Niveibacterium microcysteis: one gene and its partner. Each later gene encodes a partner of the first gene's protein in a complex. Links are inferred from orthologs where the notes say so. Each region holds a gene or a part of one and is shown in the gene's direction. Other genes may lie near its edges. The genes, in order: secA and secY.

Region 1 (13,046 bases):
GCAGGAATTCATCATCGACGGGCAGGACGGCGTGCGCGAACCGATCGGCATGAGCGGCGTGCGCCTCGAAGTGAAGGTGCACATCGTCACCGGCGCGGTGTCCGCGGCGCAAAACCTCGTCAAGTGCGTGCGCCGCTGCGGCCTCGAGGTCAACGACCTTGTGTTGCAGCCGCTCGCATCGAGCTTCGCGACCCTGACCGAGGACGAGAAAGAGCTCGGCGTGTGTCTCGTCGACATCGGCGGCGGTACGACTGACATCGCCGTCTTCACGCAAGGCGCGATCCGCCACACGGCGGTGATCCCAGTTGCAGGCGATCAGGTTACCAATGACATTGCCATGGCGCTGCGTACGCCGACGGCCGAGGCCGAGGAGATCAAGATCCGCTACGGCGTTGCGATGCCGGCCTTGGTTGATCCGGAAGCGATGATTGATGTGCCGAGCGTTGGCGAGCGCGCTGCGCGCAAGCTCTCGCGTCAGGCCTTGGCCGATGTGATCGAGCCGCGCGTCTCCGAGTTGTTCGAGCTGGTGCAGGCCGAACTGCGTCGCAGTGGCTACGAGGAACTGCTGTCCTCCGGCCTCGTGCTGACGGGCGGCTCGGCGGTGCTGGCCGGCGTTGTGGAACTGGGCGAGGAGATCTTCCATACCCCGGTGCGCATCGGCATTCCGCATTACCAGGGCAGTCTCGCCGACATGGTTTGCCACCCGCAGTATGCGACCGCAATGGGCCTGCTTTTCGAGGCGGCAGCGCAACGGCGCAGGGGGCTGCACGCGCACGAAACACGTAGTGTGAAGCAGTCATTTCAACGAGTTATGGCGTGGTTTGCGCGCAATTTCTAAGCACGCGAGCCAAAGTATTTCACGGCGCAGCAATTGCATGTGGCATGGCGCCGATATTTAGTTGTAAACTTTCATTGGCGTACTATATTTAGGTGGTTGTTAAATTCCCCGACAGCGGGGTAAACCACCTGCGCCAGGGCTGAATCAGGAGGCTAGGCAGATGTTCGAGATCAGGGAAAAAGAAGCCGTCGGAACCGTCATCAAAGTGATCGGGATTGGCGGTGCGGGTGGTAACGCCATCGACCACATGATCCGCGAAGGGGTCAAAGGGGTTGAGTTCGTGTGTGCCAATACCGACGCCCAGGCTCTCAAGCGCAGCAGCGCTGCCACCAAGATTCAGCTCGGCGATTCCGGCCTCGGCGCGGGCGCGAAGCCCGAAGCTGGCCGTACAGCGGCGCTGGATGCGCGCGACCGGATCGCTGACGCGCTGACCGGCGCGCACATGGCCTTCATTACCGCCGGCATGGGCGGTGGCACCGGTACTGGGGCCGCGCCCGTTGTCGCAGAAGTCGCTCGCGAGATGGGCGTGCTGACGGTCGCCGTGGTGACCAAGCCGTTCGACTTCGAGAACCGCAATCGTGTCGCGGACAGCGGCATCGAAGAACTCGCCAAGCACGTCGACTCCCTGATCGTGGTGCTGAATGACAAGCTGATGGAAGTGCATGGCGACGACGCCAGCGTTGAAGAGTGCTTCCGTTCCGCCGACAACGTGCTGCGCAACGCGGTCGGCGGCATCGCTGAAATCATCAACATTCCGGGCCTGGTCAACGTCGACTTCCAGGACGTCCGCACCGTGATGGCCGAAATGGGCCGCGCGATGATGGGTTCGGCTGAAGCTGCCGGCATCGATCGCGCCCGCATCGCGGCTGAACAGGCTGCTTGCTGCCCGCTGCTTGAAGGTGTTGAACTCTCGGGCGCGCGTGGCGTGCTGATCAACATCTCGGCGAGCCGTTCGCTGAAGATGAGCGAAGTCCGTGAAGCGGTGAATACCGTGCGCGCCTTTGCGCATGCCGACGCATTCGTGATCTACGGCACCGTGTTCGACGAAGCGATGGAAGATCGCATTCGCGTGACCGTTGTCGCAACGGGTCTTGGCGTTGCGAAGGCTGCCGCGCAGAAGCCGCCGATGCACGTGATTCGCACCGGCACCGACAACGTCGGGATCGAAGTGAACTATGCCGATCTGGAACAGCCGGCGGTCATCCGTCGCCAGCACCGCCGTTCGACCGTTGAGGCGATGAGCGCCAATGGCTTCGGTACGCTGGACATTCCGGCCTTTCTGCGCAAGCAAGCGGATTGATCGGCAGATGATGAATCGGACGCCCCGCCTCGGCGGGGCGTTTTCGTTTCTGGATATCGGTGGCCTATGCTGACGATAGCGGGTGTCAATCGTCGCCTGCGGCCCGCGTGATAAAATCGTTTCCGATCAATCTCTTGCCGGAGCCCGTCTATGCTCGGACAACGCACGCTGAAGACCATCGTCACCGCCACCGGTGTCGGGCTGCACAGCGGCATCAAGGTAACGCTCAGCCTGCGCCCGGCAGCACCGGATACCGGCATCGTCTTTCGCCGGGTCGATCTCGATCCGCCGGTCGATTTGCCTGCTTCGCCCTACTCGGTCGTCGATACGCGCCTGTGTTCCGGCTTGCAGCAGGGCGAGGCCAAGATCGGTACTGTCGAACACTTGATGTCCGCGTTGGCTGGCTTGGGTGTCGATAATGCCTATGTCGATGTAGATGGCCCGGAAATTCCGATCCTGGATGGGTCGGCTGCGCCGTTTGTATTCCTGATCCAGTCCGCCGGCATCGAAGAGCAGGGTGCTCCGAAGCGGTTCCTTCGCGTACTGAAACCGGTTGAGGTGAGGGAGGGGGATAAATGGGTTCGCCTCGATCCGCATGAAGGCTTTCGCCTTGCGTTCTCGATCCAGTTCAATCACCCCGCAATCGATCGAACCGGCACCGAGGTCTCGGTCGATTTTGCGGAGCATTCATACGTGCGGGAGATTTCGCGTGCCCGCACCTTCGGCTTCATGCACGAGGTGGAGTACATGCGCGACGCGGGCCTCGCTCGTGGCGGCAGCCTCGACAACGCGATCGTGATGGACGAGTACCGCGTCCTGAATGCCGATGGATTGCGTTACGGCGACGAGTTCGTCAAGCACAAGGTGCTGGACGCCATCGGCGATCTCTACCTCGCGGGCCATCCCTTGTTGGCGGCCTACTCGGCACACAAGTCCGGCCATGCGCTCAACAACCAGGTTCTGCGCGCGTTGCTCGAAGACAAGACTGCCTGGGATATCGTGAGTTTCGACCGCGATGAAGATGTACCGGCTTCGCTTTCGCGCGCCTTTGAACTCCACGCCGCGGCCTGAGGCGTGCTGATCTTACGGCTGCTCGTCGTTCTGGTTGCGATCGGTGGCGTTGCGAGCTACTTCGCCTACCTGTTCACCGGCCGCGCAGGCTATTTGCGCTTGGCGAAGAACCTGGCCCGCTTCACTCTCGTAGCGGTGCTCGTATTTCTTGGCTTGCTCCTGCTTGAGCGTGTGCTGATGCCGGTGTTCTGATTACGAGCGGCGCCGCGCGGCGCGCTCGATCAGCCGTGCCAGTGGCGCGGCGAGCGGAGACCGCTCGCTCAACTGTTCTTTCAGGTGCTCCAGTCCGGCGAGCACGTCCGCATCAATCTCGCGTACCGGCTGCGGCCGTCGCGCGTCGGTACTCTTCTGCAGTCGAACGCGCACGCGGATCTCCTCGATCTGAGCGCCTTGCGCCGCGAGGCCCTCGCGAAGTCGCGGCAACAGCATCTTGAGGCGCGCAGCCACCGTTGCGTTCTGCACATGCAGAGCAAGGACGCCGTTCTGCAGGTTCGCGACGGCCACTGCACCCTGCAGGTAGTCAGGCAGTTGCAGGTCAAGCTGGCGCTGCAGGCGTACGAGTTGGCGGGCGTGTTCCTGCAGTCGCGCGAGCGGCGAATCGCCGCCGACCAGGGTGCCAATCAGGCGCGCGCGGGGTGGTCGGCTCATGCGTTTGACCCCCGCGTCCGGGGGCATTGCGCCCCGCGTGTTAGAATCGCCGCTTTTACGCCTGACCCCCGAGTCAACATGATTGCAGGCCTCCTCAAGAAGATCTTCGGCAGCCGGAATGAGCGGCTGGTTCGCCAATACATGTCCACCGTGCGCGCCATCAATGCGCTGGAGCCGGGCATCGCGGCATTGACCGACGAACAGCTGCGTGCGAAGACGGACGAGTTCAAGCAACGCCACGCAAACGGCGAATCGCTCGACAAGCTTTTGCCGGAGGCTTTCGCGGTGGTGCGCGAAGCTGGCAAGCGGGTGCACGGCATGCGGCATTTCGATGTGCAGCTCATCGGCGGCATGGTACTGCACTACGGCAAGATCGCCGAAATGCGGACGGGTGAAGGCAAGACGCTGATGGCGACCCTGCCGGCCTACCTGAACGCGCTGTCGGGCAAAGGCGTGCACGTCATCACGGTCAACGACTACCTTGCCAGCCGCGATGCGGACTGGATGGGGCGTGTCTACGGCTTCCTCGGGCTGACCTGCGGCTGCAACCTGTCGCAAATGACGCACGAGGCCAAGCAGGCCGCGTATAGCTGCGACATTACTTACGGCACGAACAACGAGTTCGGCTTCGACTATCTGCGCGACAACATGGTCTATTCGACCGGCGAGCGGGTACAGCGTGGCCTGAACTTCGCGGTGGTCGACGAAGTTGACTCGATCCTGATCGACGAAGCCCGTACGCCGCTGATCATCTCCGGTCAGGCCGACGATCACACCGACCTGTATGTGAAGATGAACGCCGTCGCGCCGCTGCTGAAGAAGCAGGAGGGCGAGGACGAGAACGTTACGGTGCCGGGCGACTACACCGTCGACCTGAAGGCACATCAAGTCCTGCTCACCGAGCAGGGGCATGAGACCGCCGAAGGGCTGCTGGCAAAGGCGGGCCTGCTGGCCGAAGGCTCAAGCCTTTACGACCCGGCAAACATCCTGCTGATCCACCACCTGTACGCAGCGTTGCGCGCGCATTCGCTGTATCACCGCGACCAACACTACGTCGTGCAGAACGGTGAAGTGGTGATCGTCGATGAGTTCACCGGCCGCCTGATGGCAGGGCGCCGTTGGTCCGATGGTCTGCACCAGGCGGTCGAGGCCAAGGAAGGCGTCCAGATCAACGCTGAGAACCAGACCCTCGCGTCGATCACTTTCCAGAACTACTTCCGCATGTACGCCAAGCTTTCCGGCATGACCGGTACGGCGGACACCGAGGCCTACGAATTCCATCAGATCTACGGCCTTGAAACAGTTGTGATCCCGACCAATCGCCCGATGATCCGTATCGACGCGAACGATCTGGTGTATCGCACCGCCAAGGAAAAGTACGACGCGATCATCCGCGATATCAAGGATTGCCACGAGCGCGGTCAGCCAGTGCTGGTCGGCACGACCTCGATCGAGAACTCCGAGCTGCTGTCGCACCTGCTCGATGCGCAGAAGCTGCCGCATCAGGTGCTCAACGCCAAGCAGCACGCCAAAGAGGCCGAGATCATCGTGCAGGCGGGCCGCCCGGGCGTGATAACGATCGCGACCAACATGGCAGGCCGCGGTACCGACATCGTCCTTGGCGGTAACGTCGAGAAGCAGATCGCCCTGCTGCGCGAAGACGCATCGGTGCCGGAAGAGGAAAAAGCGGCAAAGATTGACGCGCTGCGCGCCGAGTGGAAGGTGCTGCACGAGAAGGTGATCGCGGCCGGCGGCCTGAAGATCATCGGCACCGAGCGTCACGAGTCGCGGCGTATCGACAATCAGTTGCGTGGCCGTTCCGGCCGCCAGGGTGACCCGGGTGCATCCCGCTTCTACCTGTCGCTGGAAGATCCGCTGATGAAGATCTTCGCCGGCGATCGCCTCAACGCGATCATGGTGCGGTTGAAGATGCCGGAAGGCGAGGCGATCGAGGCGGGCATCGTTACGCGTTCGCTCGAGTCCGCCCAGCGCAAGGTTGAACAGCGCAACTTCGATATCCGCAAGCAATTGCTGGAGTACGACGACGTAGCGAACGATCAGCGCAAGGTCATCTACCTGCAGCGCAACGAACTGCTTGAAGCAAACGAAATCGGCGAGACCATCACGGCGATGCGCCAGGGCGTGCTGCACGACCTGTTCCGCACTTACGTGCCGGCCGAGAGCGTCGAGGAGCAGTGGGATCTGCCGGGCTTCGAGCGTGCCTTGGAAGGTGAATTCCAGCTCAAGCTGCCGGTTGCACAGTGGAGCAAGGACGACCAGAGCCTGTCGGACGACGACTTGCTGCGCAAGATCATTGAAGCGGCCGATGCGGCCTACGCCGAGAAGATCGCGCCGGTCAATCCGGAAGCGTGGCGCGGCTTTGAGCGCAACGTGATGCTCAACAGCCTCGATACTCACTGGCGCGAGCATCTGGCTTCGCTCGACCACCTGCGGCAGGGCATCCATCTGCGCGGTTACGCGCAGAAGAATCCGAAGCAGGAGTACAAGCGCGAATCCTTCGAGTTGTTCGAAAGCCTGCTCTCCACCGTTCGAATCGAAGTGACGCGCCTGCTGATGACGGTGCAGATCCGCTCCGAGGAACAACTGGAAGAGGCCGAGCCGCAACCGGCGCCGGTCGACAATGTCCAGTACCACCACGCGGACTACGACGAAGCGCTGGCGGCTGCGGACGCCAGCAGCGAGGCGCGGCCGATGCCGGCTCAAGGTGGCGTCAAGGTGGGCCGCAACGATGCGTGCCCGTGCGGGTCGGGCAAGAAGTTCAAGCACTGCCACGGCAAGCTCAGCTGATCGGCTGTCTTCCGTCCCCAGAAAACGCCGGCCGAGTGCCGGCGTTTTGCTTTCATGCGCTACAGCTTGCTGGTTTCGCTGCCGTTAAGGGTTTGTGACATGTAGGAGCCAGCCATCGTGACCACGCTGCAGGACGCTCGCCGCCTTGGGGCCCAGGGCTTTGTCGCGCGCATACGCGAACGCGACATGCCGGCGTTCGGGCGCACCGTGGACTCGATCCGCGAAGTCGCGGACGACGAGAAGGCGTCGGCCTCGGCGCTGGCTTCGATCATCCTGCAGGACGCCGCGCTGACGACCAAGGTGCTCAAGCTCGCCAACAGCGCGTACTTCAATCCCTCGCGCGCCCACATCAGCACGGTCAGCCGCGCCCTTGTGGTACTTGGTTTTGACGCGGTCGCCAACATGGCGCTGTCGCTCGTGCTGATCGACGCCTTGCTGCGCGGCGGCGTGCGGGAGCGCGTCGTGACCGAGATGGCGCGCGCCTTTCATGCTGCGGTTCAAGCCCGCACCCTGGCCGCGCTGAAGGCAGACCCGAACCCGGAAGAAGTCTTCATTTCCGCCTTGCTCGCCCGTGTAGGCGAGATGGCCTTCTGGTGCTTCGGCGATGAGGCGGCCCAGTCGCTCGACAGCACGCTGTCAACCGGCGTGCCCGCCGAAGTGGCCGAGCAGAACGTGCTGGGCTATCGACTGCGCCAGATTACCTTGGGCTTGGTGAAGGACTGGCGTTTGGGCGGCTTGCTGACCAGTGTCATCGAACAAGGCGAGCGGGGCGGGGACCGCGAGAAATCGGTTGCGCTGGCACACTCGCTCGCGCGGCAGGCCGAGGGAGGCTGGGAGGCGCCCGCCACAAGACAGGTGCTCGACCAGATCTCGAAGCATCTCGACCGGCCCCTGGACGAAATCCTGCCGCTGATCACCGATAACGCCGTTGCCGCTGCGCAGGCTGCGGTGAACTACGGGGCGCATGAGGCGGCGCGACTGATTCCTCTGCCGCGCAGCGGCGGCGCCGTGACGGTGCAGGAAGATGAGGATTCGAGCGGTCCGAACCCCTTGTTGCAACTCAAGATCCTGCGCGACCTTTCGATGCTGATCGCGGGCAAACCGAATTTGAACGACGTGCTGACGCTGGCGCTGGAGGGGATCTTCCGCGGTATCGGCATGGATCGCGCCCTGTTTGCGATGCTGACACCGGATCGCCAGCACCTGGTTGGCAAGGCCGGCTTGGGGCCCGGCGCTGATGCGCTGGTGCGGGCATTTCAGTTTGCGCTCGATGGCAGCCCCGGCGAGCTGGTCAATACCGTGGTGGCGCGCCAGCAGAGTTTCGTCGTTGCCAATGCCTTCGAGGCGCCGGTGCGCCTCGAGCGTCTGACTCGTGCCGGGGGCGTGCCACCGTTCGTTATCGCCCCAATCGTGGTGCATGGTCGGACGATCGGCGCGTTCTACGCAGATCGCATCAAGGCGGATGCGGTGCTGTCCGAAGAGGATGCGACTGGGGTGCTGCATTTCGTGCAGCAGGCGTCGATGGGCTTCGAACACGTAGCGGCTCGGGGGGCACGTGCCTGATCCGTTAAACTTGCAGGCTGATCGGCCGCCCTGTCGCGGCCTTAACTGCCTGGAGCCGCCATGCCTGTTTGCCTGAATCCGCCCATCGCCTCTGAACTGCTGCCGGTCGCCGGCGTCCGACTGGGCGTCGCGCAGGCAGGTATCCGCAAGGCAGATCGTCGCGACCTGACCCTGATCGAATTGGCGGAAGGCAGCCGCGCTGCCGGCGTGTTCACGCAGAACCGTTTCTGCGCGGCACCGGTTCAGGTCTGCCAGGCTCACCTGGAGGCGGGCTCGGCGATTCGCGCCTTGGTCATCAACACGGGTATCGCGAATGCGGGTACCGGCGCGCTGGGTTTGCAGAACGCGCGCGCAACCTGTGAGGCGGTCGCCTCGCGCCTGGGTATTGCGGCGACGTCGGTACTGCCGTTCTCGACTGGCGTGATCCTTGAGCATCTGCCGATGGATCGCCTGGTGGCCGGGCTGCCGGCTGCGCAGTCTGACTTGCGTGCCGATGGCTGGCATGACGCTGCGCACGGTATCATGACGACCGATACGATCGCGAAGGCCACGTCCCGGCGCATCGAGTTGGGCGGCAAGACGGTGACGATTACCGGCATCAGCAAGGGCGCCGGCATGATCAAGCCAAACATGGCGACTATGCTCGGCTTCATGGCGACCGATGCGGCTGTCTCGCAAGCGTTGTTGCAGCAGTTGGTGCGTGAGGCGGCGGATCTGTCCTTTAACAGCATCACCGTCGATGGCGACACCTCCACCAACGATTCCTTCATCCTGATCGCTACCGGGGCGGCCGGCGCCGCAGAAATCACTGACGCGGCCTCCGCCGACTATGCCGCGCTGCGTTCTGCCGTGATCGAGGTGGCGGTGTGGCTGGCTCAGGCGATCGTGCGCGATGGCGAGGGCGCCACCAAGTTCATGACCATCGCGGTTGCGGGCGGCGCGAACCGGGAGGAATGCCGCAAGGTCGCCTACGCCGTTGCGCATTCACCGTTGGTCAAAACCGCCTTTTTTGCCTCCGACCCGAATCTCGGCCGCATCCTGGCGGCAATCGGCTACGCCGGCGTTGCGGACCTCGATGTCGATCGACTGCGCGTCTGGCTGGGCGATGCTGCCGGCGAGGTCCTCGTTGCTGAGCTGGGCGGCCGCGCGGCGGCCTATCGCGAGGCCGACGGTGCACGTATCATGAAATCGCAAGAGATCACCGTGCGTATCGATCTCGCCCGCGGCCCCGCGGCGGCTACGGTCTGGACCTGCGACTTCTCTTACGACTACGTGAAGATCAACGCTGACTACCGCTCCTGATGTCACGACGCCCAATGCCACTCAGATTTCTTGCCTGGCTAGCGCTGGTGCTGGCGGTATTGGGCGCGTCCGTTCCCGCGTGGGCGGTGGCGCCGCAAGGGTTTGCGCGGATTCACTTCCACCGCGCGGATGGCCTCTACAACGGTTGGGGGCTTCATGTCTGGGGTGAGGGGCACAACCTTGGCGAGGACACCCGCTGGACCGAGCCGCTGAAGCCGGCCGGCACCACTGACTTCGGCGTGTATTTTGATGTGCCGATTGCAGAAGAGGCGACGCAGCTGAACTTCATCATCCACCGAGGCGCCGAGAAGAGCGTGTCGACGGATCAGCTGCTGCCGCTTGAGGAATTCAACCGCGAGGTCTGGGTCATCGCCGGCGACCCCAAGCTATACGCCGCCGAGCCGGGCGCGATGCCGATCAAGTCCGGTATCGCGGTGGCGCGGCAGGCCGTCGATCGCCAGCCGATGGCGGTCTGGATCGCGCTTGCGGTATTGATCTCGGTGCTGGTGGTCGGCGTCGTCGCGAGCCGGCGCAGCAATCGCTTGCGCGAGGACATCAGCCGGCAGACTGCCCTGCTCGCCGAGGCGCGCGCTGAACTCGTGCGCCAGACCGCCGCGCAAAGCGAGGCGCATGCGCAAAGCCGCTCGCTGGCCGGCATCGATGAGCTCACCGGCCTTCTTACGCGGACGGGCTTCCGTCAGGCGCTCAACGCCATTCAAGCCAAGGCGCGGCGCAACCGGGCTGGCTTCGCGTTGTTTTTCATCGATCTGGACAACTTCAAGCCGGTCAACGATCAGCATGGCCACGCTGCGGGTGACCAGGTGCTGCGCACGGTGGCAAGCCGTCTCGTTGCCGCGGTGCGCGAGAGCGATACCGTTGCGCGCCTGGGCGGCGACGAATTCGTGGTCATCGCCGACGAGCTGGCCGATCCGCTCGCGGCGGCACGCTTGGCCTACAAGCTGGTGGCCTGTGCCACCGAGGTCATCGAATACGGCGATCATCTGTTGCGCGTAGCGGCCAGCATCGGCGTTGCCGTGTATCCGCATGACGGCGAGGACGACGCCCTGGTTGCGATTGCCGATGTGGCCATGTACCGCGCGAAGAATGCGGGTAAGAACTGCTTCCGCTTCGCCGCACCTGAGTTCGATGAGTTGGTGGCGCAGCAGGACGCGGCGGAGGCGAGCTGGCGTGCTGCCATGGCCGAGGGTGCGCTTGGGGCCCACTGGGACGTGCTCGTCGGTGCGGACGGCCAGATCTGGACCCGACGCCTGCACGCCGCGGCGTGGTCGCGAGACCAGGCGCGTGATGTTCTGCTGCCGGACCTTGTGGCGCCGGATGCTGGTTTGGCGCTGGATGCGGATCTTCAGTTGCTTGAGCGCCTCGCGGTGGCTGCGGAGGGCGCCGCAGGCGGTGTGTGGGCGATGGCGCCTGCGCGGTCCAGTCTCAGCGACCCTCGCTTCGTAACGGCCTGTCGTGGCGTCGTGGCGCGCATTGGCGCGGTGGGCGCAACGCTGGTCCTCGAGTTCGACGCAGGCATGGTGCGTCCTGAAGCGCTGTCGGATCTGATTGCGCGCGGTTTGCGCTGCGCTCTGCGGGTGTCGGACCCGGTGCGTTTGAGAATTGAAACCTTGCTTGGCAGTGCCTTGCACTACGTCAGCGTCTCCGCCGCAGGAGACGACCTGCACCGCCGCGCCGTGGCGGCCGTTGCGGCGGCGGCGGAGTCGGCCGGCGTGCCTGTGGTCGTTCGTCTGATCGGCGACGAGACGGCGCCCGAGTCGCTGCACGCGATAGCCACGTTGCGCCTCGCCTGAGGCCATGCGGCGCGGTTAGGGCCGCGGCCGCGTTCAGTGAAGCATGCCGGGCGCGGCGAGCACGAATTCCGGAATCTCGGCTTCGAACTGTGTGCCGTCTTCCGCCACCATCTGATAGGCGCCTCGCATCGTGCCGACCGCGGTCGCAATGGCGCAGCCGCTGGTGTACTCGAAGGCTTCGCCCGGAGCGAGCCGGGGCTGTTCGCCGATTACGCCGATGCCTCTTACTTCCTGCACATGCCCTGCGGCATCGGTGATCACCCAGTGACGGCTGACCAACTGTGCCGGCGTATCGCCTGTGTTCTCGATCGTCACCTTGTAGGCAAAGACGAAACGGCCCGCCTCCGCGTCTGACTGCTCTTCGATGTATTGCGCTTGCGCGGACACGGTAATCGCTGGCGACTTTGCTTCAGGCATGGCGGGTTGGCCGGGTTTGAGTCAGACCCTCATTCAAACGGGCATTCGCGCGGCGCGCCATGTTCGAATTCACGGTCCGTTTCCGGAATCCGTCCGCATCTGGGAAAATCGTGGTTTTGGGGTGGGGGAACACCGTGAGTTATCGCATCGCGCCGAGCATCCTGTCGGCAAACTTCGCCAAGCTCGGCGAAGAGGTTTTGAACGTTCTGGCGTCCGGCGCTGACTGGATCCACTTTGACGTGATGGACAACCATTACGTGCCGAATCTGACGATCGGCCCGCTCGTTTGCGAGGCGCTGCGCCCGCTGACGAACGCGACGATCGATGTGCACCTGATGGTGGAGCCGGTCGACGCGTTGGTGCCGATGTTCGCCAAGGCGGGCGCCAATGTCATCACCTTCCATCCGGAAGCAACCCGTCATGTGGATCGCACGCTGGCGCTGATCCGCGACCACGGTTGCCAGGCCGGCCTGGTGTTCAATCCGGCAACACCCTTGTCCTGGCTCGATCATGTGATGGACAAGATCGACCTGATCATGCTGATGTCGGTGAACCCCGGGTTCGGCGGCCAGAAGTTCATTCCGCAGACCTTGGTGAAGCTCGCGGAAGCGCGCAAACGCCTCGATGCATGGGAGCTGCAAACCGGCAAGAAGGTGCTGCTGGAGATTGACGGTGGCGTGAAGGTCGACAACATTGCCGAGATCGCCCGCGCGGGCGCCGACACCTTCGTGGCCGGTTCGGCCGTGTTCGGGGCCGGCAAGGCGAGTGACCCCAATCGCTACGACAGCGTGATCGCCGCGCTGCGCGAGCAGTTGGCCCAGGTCTGAACGATGACGACGCCCCGCTTCGATGTGGATGTGGTGCTGTTCGACCTGGACGGCACGCTGCTCGACACGATCCCCGATCTCCACGAGGCCGCACGGCGGATGCTTGAGGAGCTGGGCGAGCCGACTCGCTCGCTGGACGAGGTCACGCGGTTTGTCGGGCGGGGTATTCCGAACCTTGTGGAGCGCTGCCTGACTGACGGGCGTGCCGCGTGTGACGGGGCATCGCTGGAAGCCGCGGTCGCGGTATTCCGCCGTCATTACGCTGCAGTAAATGGGCGCTCCACACGAATTTACGAAGGCGTGGCGGACACGCTCGGTGCCTTGCAGGCACAGGGCATCCGCATGGCGTGCATCACCAACAAGGCCGGCGCCTTTACGCTGCCCTTGCTCGATCACATGGGCCTGGCGCACTTCTTCGGCTGTGTTGTCAGTGGAGACACCTTGCCGGTGAAGAAGCCCGA
Region 2 (9,063 bases), 2.9 Mb from region 1 along the record:
TGGGGTACCCCGGCCAAGGGTTACCGTACTCGCTCGAACAAGCGCACGGACACCATGATTGTCCAGCGTCGGCACAAGCGCTAAGAGGTAAGAAATGGCTCGTTCTATCAAGAAAGGCCCCTTCGTCGATGCGCACCTTCTCAAGAAGGTCGATGCCGTTCGGGGTTCCAATGACAAGCGTCCGATCAAGACCTGGTCGCGTCGTTCGACCGTGCTGCCCGAATTTGTCGGCTTCACGATCGCGGTGCACAACGGTCGTCAGCATATTCCGGTGTATGTCACCGAGAACATGGTCGGTCACAAGCTCGGCGAATTTGCGCTGACCCGTACGTTCAAGGGTCACGCCGCCAGCAAGAAGGCGAAGAAGTAAGGAGCGACGATGGAAACCAAAGCAATTCTGCGCGGCGTCCGTCTCTCCGCCCAAAAGGGTCGGCTGGTGGCTGACCTGGTGCGCGGCAAGAAAGTCGACCAAGCCCTGAATACTCTGACGTTCTGCCCGAAGAAGGGCGCCAAGATCGTCAAGAAGGTGCTCGAGTCGGCGATCGCGAATGCGGAGCATAACGACGGCGCTGATATCGACACTCTCAAGGTGACGAGCATCTACGTCGAACAGGGTACGTCGCTCAAGCGCTTCACGGCGCGTGCAAAGGGACGCGGTAACCGCATCCTCAAGCCGACTTGCCACATCTACGTGACTGTCGGCGAGTAAGGAGCACACATGGGACAGAAGATTCATCCGACTGGCTTCCGCCTCTCGGTGACGCGTAACTGGACTTCGCGCTGGTTCGCAAACAGCCAGAACTTCTCGGGGATGCTTCTCGAGGACCTGCAGGTTCGCGAGCATCTGAAGAAGAAGCTGGGTCACGCTTCGGTTGGCCGTGTGCTGATCGAGCGTCCGGCGAAAACCGCCCGTATCACCGTTTACAGCGCCCGTCCGGGCGTTGTGATCGGCAAGAAGGGCGAGGATATCGAGCAGCTGAAGGCTGATCTGCAGAAGATCCTGAAGGTGCCTGTACACGTCAGCATCGAAGAGATCCGCAAGCCGGAAGTCGACGCCAAGCTGATCGCCGACTCGATCGCGCAGCAGCTTGAAAAGCGGATCATGTTCCGCCGCGCGATGAAGCGTGCGATGCAAAACGCCATGCGTCTGGGTGCCCAGGGCATCAAGATCATGAGCTCGGGCCGTCTGAACGGTGCCGAAATTGCACGTACCGAGTGGTATCGCGAAGGTCGTGTGCCGCTGCATACGCTGCGCGCCGATATCGACTACGGCACCTCGGAAGCCAAGACGACCTACGGGATCATTGGCATCAAGGTGTGGGTCTACAAGGGTGACACCCTCGGCCGTGGCGAACAGCCTGCGGTCGTCGAGGCTCCGGAAGGTGAAAACCGCCGTCCTCGCCGCGGTGCCAAAGAAGGTGATGCGAAGCCGGGCGCTCGTCGTCCGGCCCGCCGTGCAAACGGCGATGGGGCGGCTGACAAGGCCGGTGCCAAGCGCGTAAACAAAGCAGGAGCGAACAATGCTGCAGCCGGCGAGAAGGAAGTATCGTAAGGAGCAGAAGGGCCGCAACACCGGCGTTGCGACCCGCGGCACCAAGGTCAGCTTCGGCGAGTACGGCCTGAAGGCGATCGGACGTGGCCGTTTGACTGCTCGCCAGATTGAGTCGGCGCGTCGTGCAATGACGCGTCACATCAAGCGTGGCGGCCGTATCTGGATCCGTATTTTCCCGGACAAGCCCATTTCGCAGAAACCGGCTGAAGTCCGTATGGGTAACGGCAAGGGTAATCCGGAGTACTGGGTCGCTGAGATTCAGCCGGGTAAAGTGCTGTATGAAATGGATGGCGTTGATGAGACGCTCGCCCGTGAAGCCTTCCGCCTCGCCGCGGCCAAGCTTCCGATCGAGACGGTTTTCGTTGCTCGCCAGGTGGGGCAATAAAGATGAAAGCCAGCGAACTCAGGGCGAAAGAGCCCTCTGAGCTGAACAAGGAGTTGCTTGATCTGTTGAAGGCGCAGTTTTCGCTGCGTATGCAACTGGCAACTCAGCAGCTGAACAACCACGCCCAACTGGGTAACGTGCGTCGCGATATCGCTCGCGTTCGTACGATTCTTCGCGAGAAGGGAGCCGCAAAATGACTGATGCCATCAAGCGGACTTTGAGCGGCCGTGTTGTCAGCGACAAGATGGAACGTACGGTCACCGTGCTGATCGAGCGTCGTGTTAAGCACCCGCTCTACGACAAGGTGATTATTCGTTCGAAGAAGTACCACGCCGACGTTGATGCCGGTGTTGCCGCTGAAGGCGACCTGGTTGAGATCGAGGAGTGTGCGCCGGTCTCCAAGACGAAGGCGTGGCGCGTGACGCGAGTGCTCGAAAAGGCTCGCGTAATTTAATACTTGCGGAACCCGCCGGGGCTCTGCTAGAATCTCGCGCTTCACCGATTGGCGTTCGGGTGGTTTCATCCGGACGCCAATCTGTTTCCACCCGAACGGGTTCCAAGACTGACTGCCGCTCACGCGGCGGATTAAGTTGGAGTTAAGCAATGATCCAAATGCAGACCATTCTGGACGTGGCCGATAACACCGGCGCGCGTTCGGTTATGTGCATCAAGGTGCTCGGCGGCTCCAAGCGCCGCTACGCTGGTGTCGGTGACATCATCAAAGTGAGCATCAAGGATGCCGCGCCGCGCGGTCGCGTGAAGAAGGGCGACGTTTATAGCGCCGTGGTGGTTCGTACCGCCAAGGGTGTTCGTCGTCCGGACGGCTCGCTGATCAAGTTCGATACGAACGCTGCGGTGCTGCTCAACAACAAGCTCGAGCCGATCGGTACGCGCATCTTCGGGCCGGTTACGCGCGAGTTGCGTACCGAGCGTTTCATGAAGATCGTCTCGCTCGCGCCGGAAGTGCTGTAAGGGCCGAATATGGACAAGATCCGCAAGGGTGACGAGGTCGTAATCCTCGTCGGAAAAGACAAGGGCAAGCGCGGTTCCGTGCTGGTCCGCGTGGACGATCAGCATGTTGTGGTCGAGGGCGTGAATCGTGTGAAAAAGCACGTTCGTCCGAATCCGGTGCGTGGCCAGGTGGGTGGGATTGTCGAAAAGGAAATGCCGATCGACATCTCCAACATCGCGCTCTTCAATCCTGCGACCCAGAAGGGTGATCGCGTTGGCTTCCGCGTCCTTGAGGACGGCCGCAAGGTTCGTTTCTTCAAGTCGAACGGCGAGCTGGTCGATCGTTAAGGAGTGGTGATGGCACGCCTGCAAGAGTTTTACAAATCGACCGTTGTTGGTGAGCTGACGAACAAGTTCGGCTACAAGTCGGTGATGGAAGTCCCCCGTATCACGAAGATCACCCTGAACATGGGTGTCGGTGAAGCGGTCGGCGACAAGAAGGTGCTCGACAATGCTGTGGGTGATCTGCTGAAGATTGCCGGCCAGAAGCCTGTAACCACCAAGTCGAAGAAGTCGATCGCCGGCTTCAAGATTCGTGATGGTTATCCGATCGGCTGCATGGTGACCCTGCGCGGTCCGCGGATGTTCGAATTCCTGGATCGTTTGGTGACGATCGCGATGCCGCGTATTCGCGACTTCCGCGGCATTGTCGCCAAGGGCTTTGATGGTCGTGGCAACTACAACCTCGGTGTGAAAGAGCAAATCATTTTCCCCGAGATTGAGTACGACAAGATCGACGCGCTGCGCGGTCTGAACATCAGCATCACCACGACTGCCAAGACGGACGACGAAGCGCGCGCGCTGCTCGCGGCGTTCAAGTTCCCGTTCAAGAATTGAGGGTGTTATGGCGAAACTCGCTCTGATCAACCGTGAAGATAAGCGCGCCAAAACGGTCGCAAAGTTCGCGGCAAAGCGCGCCGAACTCGTCGCGAAGATCAATGACAGCAAGCTGACAGACGAAGAGCGCGCAGCTGCGCGCCAGAAGCTTCAGTCGCTGCCGCGCAACGCGTCGCCGTCCCGTCAGCGCAATCGTTGCGCGCTGACCGGTCGTCCGCGCGGTGTGTTCCGCAAATTCGGTCTGTGCCGTAACAAGCTGCGTGAGATTGCTTTCCGCGGCGAAGTTCCGGGTATGACCAAGGCCAGCTGGTAAGGAGACGGAAGAATGAGTATGTCCGATCCGGTCGCCGATATGCTGACGCGCATTCGCAATGCGCAGTCGTCGCAGAAGGCATCTGTCTCTATGCCGACGTCCAAGCTTAAGGTGGCTATCGCTGAAGTCCTGAAGGACGAAGGCTATATCGACGGTTTCGTGGTTCGTGGTGAAGGTGGTCAGCGTGAGCTGGACATCTCGCTCAAGTACTACGCAGGCCGCCCGGTTATCGAGCGCATTGAGCGCGTGAGCCGTCCTGGACTTCGTATTTACCGTGGTAGCAACAACCTGCCGAAGGTCATGAACGGCCTTGGTGTTGCCATTGTCTCGACGCCGCGTGGCGTCATGACCGATCGCAAGGCACGCGCTTCCAATGTGGGCGGCGAAGTGCTCTGCATCGTGGCCTAAGGAGGGGTGCGATGTCTCGTGTAGCAAAGAACCCCGTGGTGCTGCCGCAAGGTGTTGAGGTGGCGCTGGCTGCAGGTGAAGTGTCGGTTAAGGGCCCGCTGGGTTCGCTGAAGCAGAAGCTGCATCCGTCGGTGACGGTGGAGCGTGACGGCGACAAGCTGGTCTGCAAGGCGGTTGCCGGTGCTGATCTGGGCAACGCGCTGTCGGGTACGACCCGCGCGCTGGTGGCGAACATGGTGAATGGCGTGACCAAGGGTTTCGAGCGCAAGCTCAACCTGGTTGGCGTCGGTTACCGTGCTCAGGCTCAAGGCGACAAGCTCAACCTGACGCTGGGCTTCTCGCACCCGGTCGTTCACCAGATGCCGGTCGGCATCAAGGTCGAAACGCCGACTCAGACCGAAATCCTGATCAAGGGTATCGATAAGCAATTGGTTGGTCAGGTTGCCGCTGAAGTGCGCGCGTACCGCTCGCCTGAGCCCTATAAGGGCAAGGGTGTTCGTTATGCCGACGAGGTGGTGGTCCTGAAGGAAACCAAGAAGAAGTAAGGGCGGAAGATCATGAACAAAAAGGAAACGCGTCTGCGTCGGGCTCGCAAAACCCGCGCCGTGATTGCCGAAAAGAAGGCGGTTCGCCTCACTGTGTTCCGCTCCAATTGCCATATCTACGCCCAAGTCATCTCGGGCTGTGGTTCGAAGGTTCTCGCGGCGGCATCGACCGTCGAGGCCGACGTCCGCAAGGATCTGTCGAACGGCGGGAACGCCGCGGCAGCTGCCGTAGTGGGCAAGCTTATTGCCGAGCGCGCCAAGGCCGCCGGTATCGAAGCGGTTGCGTTTGACCGTGCCGGGTTTAAGTACCACGGCCGCGTCAAGGCGCTTGCTGAGGCGGCCCGCGAAGGCGGCCTCAAGTTCTGAGCGGGGACGTCATGGCTAAGCAACAGACGAAAAAAGCACAGGCTGGTGAAGAGCGCGATGATGGCCTGCGCGAAAAGATGGTGTCGATCAACCGGGTCACCAAGGTGGTCAAGGGTGGTCGCATCCTCGGTTTCGCAGCGCTCACGGTGGTTGGCGATGGCGACGGTGGTATCGGAATGGGCAAGGGCAAGTCCCGCGAAGTTCCGGTCGCTGTCCAGAAAGCCATGGAAGAGGCGCGCCGCAAGCTGTTCAAGGTTTCTCTGAAGAACGGCACGCTGCAGCACCAGATCATCGGCAAGCATGGCGCATCGGTAGTTCTGATGCAGCCGGCGCCGACCGGTACCGGCATCATCGCGGGCGGCGCAATGCGCGCAGTCTTCGAAGTGATGGGCGTGACCGACGTGATCTGCAAGTGCCTCGGCTCGACCAACCCGTACAACGTCGTGCGTGCAACGCTCAACGGTCTTTCGGCAATCAATACGCCGGCTGAGATCGCTGCGAAGCGCGGACTGACCGTCGAACAGATCCTGGGGTAAGTCATGGCTGACAAGACGATTCGTGTCACGCTCGTGAAGAGCCTGATCGGCACCAAGCAAGACCACCGCGCCACCGTGCGTGGCCTTGGTCTGCGCCGTATCAATTCCACGGTTCAACTTGAGGACACGCCGGCGGTGCGCGGCATGGTTCGCAAAGTTGCGTACCTGGTGAAGTGCGAGGGCTAAATGGAACTGAATAACCTTAAGCCGGGCGCTGGTTCCAAGCATGCTAAGAAGCGTGTCGGGCGCGGCATTGGTAGTGGTTTGGGCAAGACCTGCGGTCGCGGCCACAAGGGGCAGAAGTCCCGTGCTGGCGGCTTCCACAAGGTTGGCTTCGAAGGCGGTCAAATGCCTTTGCAGCGTCGCCTGCCGAAGCGTGGCTTCAATTCGCTGACTGCGGCTCGCAACGCTGAAGTCCGCCTTTCCGAGATCAACAAGCTGGAAGCGGCTGAAATCGATCTGCTGGTGCTGAAGAGCGCCGGCCTGATCGCTGGCGACGCGCTGTCCGCGAAGGTGATTCTGTCGGGTGAAATCGGTCGCAAGGTCGTTCTGCGTGGCGTTGGTGCCACCAAGGGCGCGAAGGCTGCGATCGAGGCTGCCGGCGGCAGCGTGGCCGAGTAAAGCCAGGACGCAATGGTGGCGAATCCTTCGGCAACACTCGGCAAGACCGGCAAGTTCGGCGATCTGAAGCGGCGGCTTTGGTTCCTGCTGGGTGCGTTGATCGTTTATCGGATCGGCGCGCATATCCCAGTTCCTGGAATCGACCCCGTCAGACTCGCCGAGCTGTTTCAGTCGCAGAAGGGCGGAATCCTGGGCGTGTTCAACCTGTTCTCAGGTGGCGCGCTGTCTCGCTTTACGATCTTCGCGCTGGGGATCATGCCGTACATTTCGGCATCGATCATCATGCAGCTGCTTTCCGTTGCGTCGCCGCAGCTTGAGCAGTTGAAGAAAGAAGGCGAGTCCGGGCGTCGCAAGATCACGCAGTACACCCGCTACGGCACTGTTGCGCTGGCGCTGTTTCAGGCGTTCGGCATTTCGGTGGCGCTTGAAGCGCAAGCGGGCTTGGTGCTGGATCCGGGTTTGACGTTCCGTTTCGTGACGATTACGACGTTGGTGACCGGCACGATGTTCCTGATGTGGCTGGGTGAGCAGATCACTGAGCGTGGTCTGGGCAACGGGATCTCGTTGATCATCTTTGCGGGTATCGCAGCGGGACTGCCGAATTCGGTTGGTGGCCTGTTCGAACTGGTACGGACCGGGGCAATGCATCCCGTTTCGGCGCTGTTCATCTGCGCGCTCGTTGCGGTGGTGACGGCGGTGGTCGTGTTCGTTGAGCGCGGCCAGCGCAAGATCCTGGTGAACTACGCGAAGCGTCAAGTCGGCAACCGTGTTTACGGCGGTCAGAGTTCGCACCTGCCGTTGAAGTTGAACATGGCTGGCGTGATTCCGCCGATCTTTGCTTCGTCGATCATTCTCTTTCCGGCAACGCTGGGGCAGTGGTTCGGCGGTGCGAGCGAGTCGCCGGTGGCGCGTTTCGTCAAGGACCTTGCCGCTACGCTGTCACCGGGGCAGCCGGTCTACGTGCTGCTGTACGCATCGGCGATCGTGTTCTTCTGCTTCTTCTATACGGCGCTCGTCTTCAATTCGAAGGAGACGGCCGACAATCTGAAGAAGAGTGGCGCGTTCGTTCCGGGGATTCGTCCGGGTGAACAGACGGCTCGGTATATCGACAAGATTCTGACGCGGCTCACGCTGGCTGGCGCTGTGTATATCACGGTCGTTTGCCTGATTCCTGAGTTCCTGATTCTGAATTGGCACGTGCCGTTCTACTTCGGTGGAACATCGCTGCTGATTATCGTGGTCGTCACGATGGACTTCATGTCCCAGGTTCAGGCCTACATCATGTCGCACCAATACGAGAGCCTTCTCAAGAAGGCGAACTTCAAGGGTGCAGGGCTGCCGACCAAGTAGGGATGAGCAAGGAAGACGTCATTGAGATGTTGGGCGAGGTCGTCGAGACCTTGCCGAACGCGACGTTCAAGGTAAAGCTCGAAAACGGGCACGTCGTGTTGGGCCATATCTCCGGAAAGATGCGGATGCATTACATCCGTATCCTTCCCGGCGACAGGGTCACAGTACAACTTACGCCCTACGATCTGACCAAAGGTCGCATCGTCTTCCGGGCCAAATAGTTTTGGAAATTAGGAGCGAAACATGAGAGTTCAGGCTTCGGTCAAGCCGATTTGTCGGAAGTGCAAGGTCATCCGTCGCAAAGGTGTGGTGCGTGTGATCTGCGAAGATCCGCGTCACAAGCAGCGCCAGGGCTGATGCCCCGCGCTTTCGGTACAACACGTTTAGCGTATTTGGGGTAACAGCATGGCCCGTATCGCTGGGGTTAACATCCCGAACCACAAGCACTCGGAAATCGCACTCACGTCGATTTTCGGTATCGGTCGCACTCGCGCACAGAAGATCTGTGATGCCGCGGGCGTGGCGCGCACGACCAAGGTCAAGGATCTGACCGAAGCTGAGATGGATCGGCTTCGCGACGAGGTCGGCAAGTTCACCGTCGAAGGCGACCTGCGTCGCGAAGTGACGATGAACATCAAGCGTCTGATGGACTTGGGCTGCTATCGCGGCGTTCGTCATCGTCGCGGTCTGCCGCTCCGGGGTCAGCGCACCCGTACCAACGCCCGTACCCGCAAGGGTCCGCGCAAGCCGATCGCCGGCAAGAAATAATCAGGGGCTAAGTAATGGCTAAGACCGCTGCGAAGGTTCGCAAAAAAGTCAAAAAGAACGTGGCTGAGGGCATTGCCCACGTCCACGCGTCTTTCAACAACACGATCATCACGATCACCGACCGTCAGGGCAATGCCCTGTCGTGGGCGACCGCCGGTGGCGCAGGCTTCAAGGGCTCCCGCAAGAGCACCCCGTTTGCTGCGCAGGTTGCGGCTGACCAGGCCGGCAAGGTAGCGGTCGAGTGCGGGATCAAGAATCTTGAAGTCCGCATTACCGGCCCCGGCCCGGGTCGTGAGTCGTCGGTGCGCGCGCTCAATGCGCTCGGCATCAAGGTGACTTCGATCACCGATATCACGCCGATCCCGCATAAC

Evidence for each region.
Region 2: the proteins of secA (region 1) and secY are in contact, whole or in part, in a crystal structure (PDB 3DIN), measured with the Thermotoga maritima proteins. The link is inferred for Niveibacterium microcysteis from one-to-one orthologs. Residues at the interface, in WP_004082002.1 of Thermotoga maritima: Glu261, Ala262, Arg263, Lys300, Ala301, Arg302, Thr303, Ile304, Ile305, Leu323, Tyr324, Asp325, Pro326, Val329, Ser330, Tyr333, Ile336, Lys340, Phe345, Val349, Glu363, Phe364, Tyr374, Ser375, Gly376, Gly377, Glu393, Ile395, Thr482, Ser483; in WP_004081795.1 of Thermotoga maritima: Glu108, Gly109, Glu110, Glu111, Ala236, Glu237, Arg238, Arg239, Ile240, Thr241, Ile242, Gln243, Tyr244, Ala245, Arg246, Arg247, Val248, Thr249, Gly250, Arg251, Arg252, Val253, Tyr254, Gly256, Ala257, Ser258, Thr259, Tyr260, Leu261, Pro262.

The regions. Positions count from the first base shown.
Region 1 is NZ_CP071060.1:3,673,855-3,686,900, reverse strand. What follows is about bases 3,611-6,865. They hold secA (preprotein translocase subunit SecA), read left to right. Parts: upstream 3,611-3,935; coding sequence 3,936-6,665; downstream 6,666-6,865. Other genes in these bases: JY500_RS16665 (HDOD domain-containing protein), read left to right, coding at 6,783-6,865; JY500_RS16675 (DciA family protein), read right to left, coding at 3,611-3,857. Also shown: cell division protein FtsA, read left to right, coding at 1-838; cell division protein FtsZ, read left to right, coding at 999-2,138; lpxC (UDP-3-O-acyl-N-acetylglucosamine deacetylase), read left to right, coding at 2,289-3,209; JY500_RS16680 (hypothetical protein), read left to right, coding at 3,213-3,401; more of JY500_RS16675, read right to left, coding at 3,402-3,610; more of JY500_RS16665, read left to right, coding at 6,866-8,228; bifunctional glutamate N-acetyltransferase/amino-acid acetyltransferase ArgJ, read left to right, coding at 8,289-9,530; JY500_RS16655 (diguanylate cyclase domain-containing protein), read left to right, coding at 9,545-11,341; Co2+/Mg2+ efflux protein ApaG, read right to left, coding at 11,375-11,758; rpe (ribulose-phosphate 3-epimerase), read left to right, coding at 11,893-12,585; JY500_RS16640 (phosphoglycolate phosphatase), read left to right, coding at 12,589-13,046. UniProt on the Escherichia coli protein: Required for protein export, interacts with the SecYEG preprotein conducting channel.
Region 2 is NZ_CP071060.1:732,281-741,343, forward strand. What follows is about bases 5,838-8,756. They hold secY (preprotein translocase subunit SecY), read left to right. Parts: upstream 5,838-6,589; coding sequence 6,590-7,924; downstream 7,925-8,756. Other genes in these bases: rpsE (30S ribosomal protein S5), read left to right, coding at 5,838-5,953; rpmD (50S ribosomal protein L30), read left to right, coding at 5,957-6,139; rplO (50S ribosomal protein L15), read left to right, coding at 6,140-6,574; infA (translation initiation factor IF-1), read left to right, coding at 7,927-8,145; rpmJ (50S ribosomal protein L36), read left to right, coding at 8,168-8,281. Outside these bases: rplB (50S ribosomal protein L2), read left to right, coding at 1-84; rpsS (30S ribosomal protein S19), read left to right, coding at 95-370; rplV (50S ribosomal protein L22), read left to right, coding at 380-709; rpsC (30S ribosomal protein S3), read left to right, coding at 719-1,552; rplP (50S ribosomal protein L16), read left to right, coding at 1,521-1,937; rpmC (50S ribosomal protein L29), read left to right, coding at 1,940-2,134; rpsQ (30S ribosomal protein S17), read left to right, coding at 2,131-2,391; rplN (50S ribosomal protein L14), read left to right, coding at 2,541-2,909; rplX (50S ribosomal protein L24), read left to right, coding at 2,919-3,236; rplE (50S ribosomal protein L5), read left to right, coding at 3,246-3,785; rpsN (30S ribosomal protein S14), read left to right, coding at 3,793-4,098; rpsH (30S ribosomal protein S8), read left to right, coding at 4,111-4,506; rplF (50S ribosomal protein L6), read left to right, coding at 4,518-5,051; rplR (50S ribosomal protein L18), read left to right, coding at 5,064-5,417; more of rpsE, read left to right, coding at 5,429-5,837; more of rpsK, read left to right, coding at 8,757-9,063. UniProt on the Escherichia coli protein: The central subunit of the protein translocation channel SecYEG. Consists of two halves formed by TMs 1-5 and 6-10.